One region of the Halobacillus sp. Marseille-Q1614 genome, then DNA from elsewhere that is predicted to be linked to it. Evidence: riboswitches for the same ligand, from Rfam matches in the RefSeq annotation. Region 1 holds a riboswitch; the other holds the start of a gene.
The links. A riboswitch is a leader RNA that binds a small molecule or an ion and turns the genes downstream of it on or off. The one in region 1 is predicted to bind lysine.

Region 1 (4,213 bases):
GATGGTAACGACTGCGGACTCCAATGGATTCACATTTCGGCTGATTATCGTTTGGAGACCCGAAATCACCTGGTTGGTCATAATCAAGGCATCATTTCCATCCTGAGGCATGCTCGCATGGCCGCCGCGGCCTTTTATCGTTACTTTAAAGCGATCGGAAGCGCCCATCATTTCTTTATCGCGAATCCCTACTTGTCCGACAGGGAGACTTGGCCAAACATGCTGTCCATAAATAACATCAGGTGTATATTCGTTAAAAACTCCTGACTCCATCATTGGCTGAGCCCCTCCATAAGGGGATACTTCTTCAGCCGGCTGAAAGACAAGCAGTACAGTTCCTTTGATGTCTTTTTTTAGATTTTGCAGGGCATAACCTGCACCAAGCAGCATCGCGGTATGGGCATCATGGCCGCAAGCGTGCATTTTTCCCGGATTCTGAGATGCGATTTCGGAATCGTTCATTTCATGAATAGGAAGTGCGTCCATATCGGCGCGGAGAGCTACAGTTTTGCCTGACTGCTCGCCATGGATGATGCCGAGCACTCCTGTATTAGCAAATCCGTCCTGCCATTCAATTCCGAATTCAGTCAGCTTTTCTTTTACAAGAGAAGAGGTTTGGTATTCTTCATTGCTTAATTCAGGATTCTCGTGCAAGGTTCTGCGTATATTTATAATTTCATTTTCAATAGTTGATATAAGTTCTTTGATGGTAGACAAAAAATGAACCTCCTGTTATTTAAGGACATCGTCCTTTAATATTCCGTTAATAATGATTATAACAGAAGTTTGATAAAAATCAGCCCCTATTTGACAAAATGTTGTGAAAATTAGCAAGAATATCGATGTTTAAAACTGCTCAAAATACTGATTTAAGCGCACTTAGAAAGAGAATAGATATTTTTTAAAAAAAGAAAAAACCTGCTTCCGATCGAAATCGAAAAACAGGTTTTAGGATTGATCCTGGTTGTAATTTTCAATTCTAGCCGAAATTAGGCCGAGAAGTATTCCGAAAAGACCTCCAGCGATAACCTCAGCTGGCTGGTGGCCAAGCATTTCCTTCAGCTCTTCTTCTCGTTCTACAAATTCAATGCTTGGGTATTTTTCAGAAATTGTTCCAAAATGGTCTTCTAGGTCGTTGACCAGTTGAGCGATTTCACCGGTATGACGGCGAATACCTTGCGCGTCGTACATAACGATGGATCCAAATACGACGGCAAGCGCCGTTTCGATATGCCTTGTTCCGCGATTGGCGGCTACATATGTAGCAAGTGAAGCGACGCCTGCCGAGTGAGAACTGGGCATGCCTCCTGTTTGAAAGAGGGGTTTCCAATCCCATTTGCCTGTCAGCCGCTTATTCGTAAAAACCTTGAGGCCCTGCGCGATGGCTATGCCAGATACTGCGGTAATGATTCCACGATTCATTTAATACAGCCTCCTATAGCTCGTTTTATAAAGTGCTATAAGAAATTCATACCCTCTGCCAAGGTTTTTTATTCAATGACTTTCCATAGTCATGAAGATGTGGGAGACATTCCTTTGTACAGGTCCCAGTTTCTTTTAAAAAAGTTGTGCTAAATATTAATGGCTCGCTTTTCGCAGACGAACGGGAAAGCTCCTCGCGAAAACCGCACTGCGGGGTGTTGTCCGCTTTTTTGAAGCAGGAGTCTCGCAGAACCCCTTGATGGGAACGGTATTTTTGTTCCCTGACATAAAGTACAAAAGCCTGCAGGAAGGTCTGCAGGCTTTCATGCTCATTTATTAAATAACGGCGTGCTCGGTACGGCCGTGCGGAATATATTGAGCCAGTATGTGTCTTTCTTCGGCAGTCAGCTCGACAAGCGGCAGACGAACACCGCCGACAGGCACGCCTGTCATATTAAGAGCAGCTTTAACCGGTGCCGGACTTGGCTGGGCAAATAAAGCTTTCATGGCAGGTAAAAGCTTTCCGTGAAGGGAAGCTGCAAATTGAACATCGCCTTCAAGGTAACTGTTGACCATATGCTTCATTTCGCTCCCGATGATGTGGGAAGACACAGATACAATACCTGCTCCCCCGATGGATAGCATCGGCAGGGTCAGGCTGTCATCCCCGCTGTAAACAGAGAAATCATCTGCTGTCTCGTTGATGATTTGAGTAGCCGCATCTAAATCTCCGCTTGATTCTTTGACAGAAACGATATTTTCAATATGTGAAAGTCGTATAATCGTTTCAGGTGCCATATTTACAGCGCTGCGCCCAGGAATGTTGTAAAGCATTACCGGCAGGGAGGTAGCGGCTGCAATCGTCTGGAAGTGCTGGTATAAACCTTCCTGGGAAGGTTTATTATAGTAAGGAGTTACGAGCATAATTGCATCGACTCCCGCTTTTTCCGCCTGCTGGGTAAGTTCAATCGATGCTCTCGTGTTGTTTGAGCCTGTCCCGGCAATCACAGGGACGCGGTTATTTACGACTTGAACTACATACTGAAAAAGCTGAATTTTCTCTTGTGACGTCAGCGTAGGAGATTCTCCTGTCGTTCCGCCGACTACTAAACCGTCTGAACCGTTTGCAATTAAATGATTGACTAAAGCCCTCGTTGCATTGAAATCAATATCGCCGTTTGCATCAAACGGAGTCACCATGGCTGTTAACACTTGGCCAAAATTCATAAATACACACCCTTTTGTAAAATTTTTGTTCTTAATATGAAGGTGACCGGGCCATTAAGGTATAACCGCAAAAAAGCAACAGCGAGGGTTCGCTGCTGCTGTGAAACAAATACTAGTCCGTTTCCGCGTCAGATAGCCCTCCAAATAGTCTCCTATTTGACAGTCCTGTATTTGTTCAATAGCAGAACCAGCCTTCCGAGATTATGAGTTCTCTCAAGCTTCGGCAAATCCCCCTTTTCACAATGGTCGATGGATCTCATAACCCTCGCATTGTGTACTGATGGTCTTCGCACCTCTATCCTCTCTTCATATTTGAAGAAAGAAATATTTAGTTGCCTGAACTATAACAAATATTCAGCTTAACTACAAGGGGTAATACGGACTTTTTTAATTTATCGGATATACTTTTGAAGAAAAAGGAAGAACGCTTGAGTTGTGCCGCACCACCGATGTGAGGACTTGGCCGCCTCCTTTTTTAACAGGAGTCGCGCAGGTCCCCTTTGCTTTTTTGTAAAATATTAATATCACCGTTTACTATATACTAAAAGAATGAACGAAATAAATTCTCATTTAATTAAATCTGGTTTACTATATAAATAAGGAAGAATATCACAGAGATGTTCAAAAGGAAGGTTATGCATGTCGATTAATGAAGAGAACATTACACGGATTAATTTAGACGATAAAGAATTAATTTTAATAGGGACGGCCCATGTCTCTAGACAGAGTGCGGAGCAGGTCAAAGAAGTCATCGAATACGAACGGCCGGACTCTGTATGTGTGGAGCTCGATCAGCAGCGCTATGAATCCATCAAAGAAGGCAGCCAATGGAAAGAAACCGATATTTTTAAAGTGATTAAAGATAAAAAAGCCACGCTTTTATTAATGAACCTGGCGATTTCTTCATTCCAAAAAAGGATGGCCAAACAGCTTGGCATTCAGGCCGGCCAGGAAATGATCCAAGGCATCGAATCAGCGGATGAAATGGGGGCTGAGCTCGTGCTCGCCGATCGAAATATCCAGGTTACGTTTTCCCGCATCTGGGGAAACCTTGGCATGGGTGGCCGGGCGAAGCTGCTCACACAGATTTCATTAAGTATATTTAGTAACGAAAAGATCTCTGAAGAAGAATTGGAAAAGTTAAAGACTCAGGATATGCTGAATTCGATCTTGCAGGATTTCTCGGATAACTTCCCGCGTTTGAAAAAGCCGTTAATTGATGAGCGGGATCAATACTTATCTCAGAAAATTAAAAATGCCCCCGGGAAGAAAATCGTAGCCGTATTAGGGGCGGCCCACATCCCCGGCATCAAGGAAGAAATCCATAAAGAGCATGATTTAAAGAAACTGACAGCAAAGCCGCCAAAATCAAAGGTTCCAAAGATTATTGGCTGGTCCATTCCTGTGGTGATTCTCGCGATTATCGCCTATACGTTTTATACAAACCCGGCAGCTGGAACCCAGCAGACCATCAGCTGGATTCTTTGGAACGGATCGTTTTCAGCTTTAGGAGCGGCTGCAGCTTTAGGACACCCGCTAGCTGTGCTGACAGCTTTTGTAGCGG
Region 2 (4,213 bases), 2.8 Mb from region 1:
TCAAAATTCGGCGCAAAAAAGGTTTGCAGGCCTTCTGCAGCACCAGGCAGCGTGATTGCTCGGATCACAATGATCAAGAACAATACAACCAGTGTCGGAATGAATATCTTGTTTGCCACCTCGATCCCCTTCTTAACACCTTTAAATAGAACTCCCAAGGTGATTACCCAAACTGCAATAAGCGGGATTAAGACACCAGGTACTAAGCTTCCTGCTTGACCAGGATCTACGGATAAATTCAAATAATCACTAAACAAGAAGCTTTCCGTGTCTTGTCCCCAAGATAGGTTAAAGGCAAAAATACTATACGAAATTGCCCAGGCAATAATGACCGCGTAATACGTTGAAATAACAAATGACACAAGTACGGCCCACCATCCAAGCCATTCTGTTTTCTTATTCATACGGAAGAATGATAGCGGTGCTGACCCACGGTACTTATGACCTATTGTGAATTCCATAACCAGTAATGGGATACCTGCTGTTAAAAGAGCGAATAAATACGGAATGAAGAATGCCCCACCGCCATTTTCGTAGGCGACTGAAGGGAAACGCCATATGTTACCCAGCCCGATTGCAGATCCGACAGCTGCAAGGATAAACCCGGCTCTCGTCCCCCATTGTGCACGATTTTCCATGTGAAAGACCTCCCCTTAGAACTATTCTCTTCCCTCTTATATTATGAGCTTGTATAGAAGAGAATGTTTCCAATTTTTATTTTTTTCTGATTATTCATGCTTATTATACCGATACACTTGTTCGATGTCAAAGTAATATTATAAAATTATTAATTTTCCAACAATTACTAAAAAAAGGACAAAGAAGTACTTTTGAAGCATTTTTTTGTCCTTTTTTTTATCCCGAAATATAGTCAGACCGTTTTTTTACATGAATAAAAATCCCCACACCCGCTACTACTGCTAATGTAATAAGCAGCGGGATAATGACACCGCCTGTAATCGCCAGGAGCACGTAACCAATAGAGGCTCCGGCTGCTGCTATAAATGCATAAGGAAGCTGTGTCATAACATGGTCAATATGGTTAGATCCAGCTCCTGTTGAGGAAAGAATGGTGGTATCTGAAATCGGCGAACAATGATCGCCGAATACTGATCCAGCTAATACAGCTGATAACGCCGGAAGAATAAGGGTTATGTCTGACACCGCAGCAATTTCTCCTGCGATTGGCAGCATGATCCCGAATGTTCCCCAGGACGTACCAGTGGCCAGAGCCATGAAGCCAGAAACAATAAATAAGAGTAATGGTAAGAATCCAGTACTAATATTAGATTGATTTACCAGGCCGGCTAAGTATTCTCCCGTTTGCAGCTGACTGATCACATCACCAATCATCCAAGCAAAAATAAGAATATAGATAGCCGGAAGCATCGCTTTAATTCCTTCAAGCAGTACATGGCTCATGCCTGATTTTTCACCAGGCTGCATCATATATAAAACCCCAGCCAGCAGCACTGCAATTAAACCTCCGGTGAATAAGGAAATGTTAACATTAGTATTTTCAAATATACTCAGAAGACTTACAGCGCCTTCAGTATCTTGAATACCAGTAATAAACATTGTCCCTACAGTCCCTAATACTAATGCAATGATCGGCCAGACTAAGTAGGCGATTTTCCCTTCATTATGAGCTTTAAATTCATCATTTAAGTCACCAGGAATATCTCCCTTTTCTTCATCTTTCAGCTCTCCTGTTTTGATGGCTTTCTGTTCGTGCTTTTTCATCGCAAAAATATCAAGCTTTAAGAAAATTGTTAAAAACACAAGAAGTAAAGCTGCGAATACATAGTAGTTAGCCGGTATCATGCGGATAAAAGCTTCAAGCGCCTGATAATCCGCTATCTCATTGGCTGCTAAAATACTGCCAATTGTACCGATAATATAAGCTCCCCAGCTTGAAATCGGAGAGATCACCGTAATCGGCGCTGATGTAGAATCGATATAGTAGGCAAGCTTCGCACGTGAAATTCGATGACGGTCTGTAACAGGCCTTGCCACCTGCCCAACAGCCAATGCATTAAAATAATCATCGATGAAAATAATAATTCCTAGTAAAGCAGGGACTAATTTCGCTCCTTTGCGGGATTGAATTCTTTGAACAGCCCAGCGTCCAAATGCTCTGCTTCCGCCAGAAGCTGTTAAGAATGCGGTCGTAATACCTAATAAGACTAAAAATCCTAATAAATACAAATTCCCTGTATTTAAGGCGCCTTCACTTACGAATATGGAATAAAAATTCGTCCAGATGAGTTGAATTCCTTCCAGAATGTTAAATTGAGTAAGCATAAATGCACCTACAATAATGCCGATACCAAGAGAAAGAATAACCTTTCTCGTCGTAATTACGAGAATCAACATTAAAACGGCCGGAATTAAAGAATAAATTGTTCCTTCCATTTGGGTTCCCCTTCCGTAAATCTTTTGATGAGAATAGGCTGTATGGAAGTCTACTGGGGTAAATGAGGGATGCTGGAAAGCTTTACACCGTGAAGAAACACCTTCTTGGCATACAAAAAAGCAATGATAGAAAATAACCTACCATTGCCTAAAGCAATTTGATTATCCTCCATTTCGATCAGTAGCGCTCCATGCAGCTTTAAAGCACGCATGACAGTATATTTCTTATTCAGAAATATACCAGGATATAAGAGGTGACAGCTCTTATAAACTTCGGCAGGGCTCCCCTTTCTAACGTGTTCTCCGCTGTCCGCTCCCACGAATACTAATGAAGCCTGCGCCTCTACCTCACCGATCTGATAAGGTCACGCATATTTAATTCCCTAACAGTTTAACAGGTCGCCCGTGTTATTGCAAGGGATCCATAGGGTAGGAAAAGCTTGGAGAATTTCCGCTGCCATCTCCATTATAAAAGTTTGGCACTTCACCCGGAATAACTGCAGAATCAACAGGAATATCATTTGTCACCGTAATCGTTTCGGTTGAAAATGGAATGACCACTCGTAAGCTGACTTTAAAATTAATCCATAATTGAAAGTGAGCAGAGTTTATTCCATACTCTGTGATATCATTTTTAAATTGTGTCTGGACATCCCCAATGATTCTAAGCTGAACTGGAATATTGGGCCCTAAATTTGAAAGAACTGTGTTATTTGTTGCCATACCGAGAGGGATTTCCACAAGAGTTGCAGGTTCTTTACCAAGATCCCTGTTCGAATCGTCGGATACAAGATCCGGCTCTAACGTAGTATCTTCTAAAGGAAGTTCATTCATTTCCATCCGCTTTAAGAAGTGCTGCACCCTGAACGTGGTATCCCTCAGCGTTCTATTTACTAAAGCTGAATTCCAGCCCATGTACACTATTTTTCCTTCATTATCTTTTTCGATCCTCACTAAATCTTCAAAATGCAGGTCTTCTGCGAGTTGTTTACTCACGGCTTCGTTGATAGCATCTCTGGCCAGCTGCTGAGCTCTCGTTTCCGCTATACCCTGAATGGCCGGTGTAATCCCTCTGTCAATCAGCCATAAGCATAAAGCTGTAAAAATCATAAGAAAGACCATGGTTAGTAAAATTCTTTTACCCACCGTGGGGGACCGGCCCCTGAACTTGCTCATTAAACAACCCTCCTCATCTCTTTCATTTATATGAAGAGGCTTGGCAGTTTAGCATACATCCTTAAATATTCCTTTATACAGCGATTGATTCCGTCCCCCCTAATAGATCTATAACAAAAAAGCTGCCGGTGAAGGCAGCTTTTCATTAGGAAGCATCTAGTTTTCTTATGGCACTTGCCAGCAGATCACGAAGCATTTCCGGCATATAGTACGTTTTCTTTTCCGCGTATGCAATTTCCGGGAACAGCCTCCCAAACGTAAATGTGTCTGCCGTCGCCAACGTATAAGTTTTATCCATGTCCACGGGCTTTCCTTTAAAGGTAACCTCCCTGACCCTTTCTTCTCCATCTGGGTCTCTTTTTGTACGAATATCTACACCTGTAAACACCATCTTGCCAATGACCTCCCCACGAAAGCCCAGACCTTTCAGCTGAATCTCTGTTAACTTTCTCGTATGTCCTACTCGAATGATTTCTAATAATTCATCCCCTTTGACTTCAACCTTACAGGGGTTCATCGGGTGTGGGCATATCCTGTGAATATCCTCGTACGTAATAGCGCCGCTTTCCAAATGATCTAAAAGGACGCCGGCATTTAACATGCCTACATCGGCACTAGTCCA

Region 2: linked by a shared signal. The riboswitch ahead of HUS26_RS02960 (Na+/H+ antiporter NhaC family protein) and the one ahead of dapA (4-hydroxy-tetrahydrodipicolinate synthase) in region 1 are both predicted to bind lysine.

The regions. Positions count from the first base shown of each region.
Region 1 is NZ_CADDWH010000001.1:3,404,104-3,408,316, forward strand. Features, by position in the region: gene HUS26_RS17145 (M20 family metallopeptidase) at 1-717, opposite strand, end outside; gene HUS26_RS17150 (divergent PAP2 family protein) at 949-1,422, opposite strand; gene dapA (4-hydroxy-tetrahydrodipicolinate synthase) at 1,759-2,649, opposite strand; lysine riboswitch at 2,775-2,955, opposite strand; gene HUS26_RS17160 (TraB/GumN family protein) at 3,295-4,213, shown strand, end outside.
Region 2 is NZ_CADDWH010000001.1:609,517-613,729, reverse strand. Features, by position in the region: gene HUS26_RS02965 (sodium-dependent transporter) at 1-638, opposite strand, end outside; gene HUS26_RS02960 (Na+/H+ antiporter NhaC family protein) at 856-2,415, opposite strand; lysine riboswitch at 2,590-2,769, opposite strand; gene yunB (sporulation protein YunB) at 2,824-3,591, opposite strand; gene HUS26_RS02950 (bifunctional UDP-sugar hydrolase/5'-nucleotidase) at 3,737-4,213, opposite strand, start outside.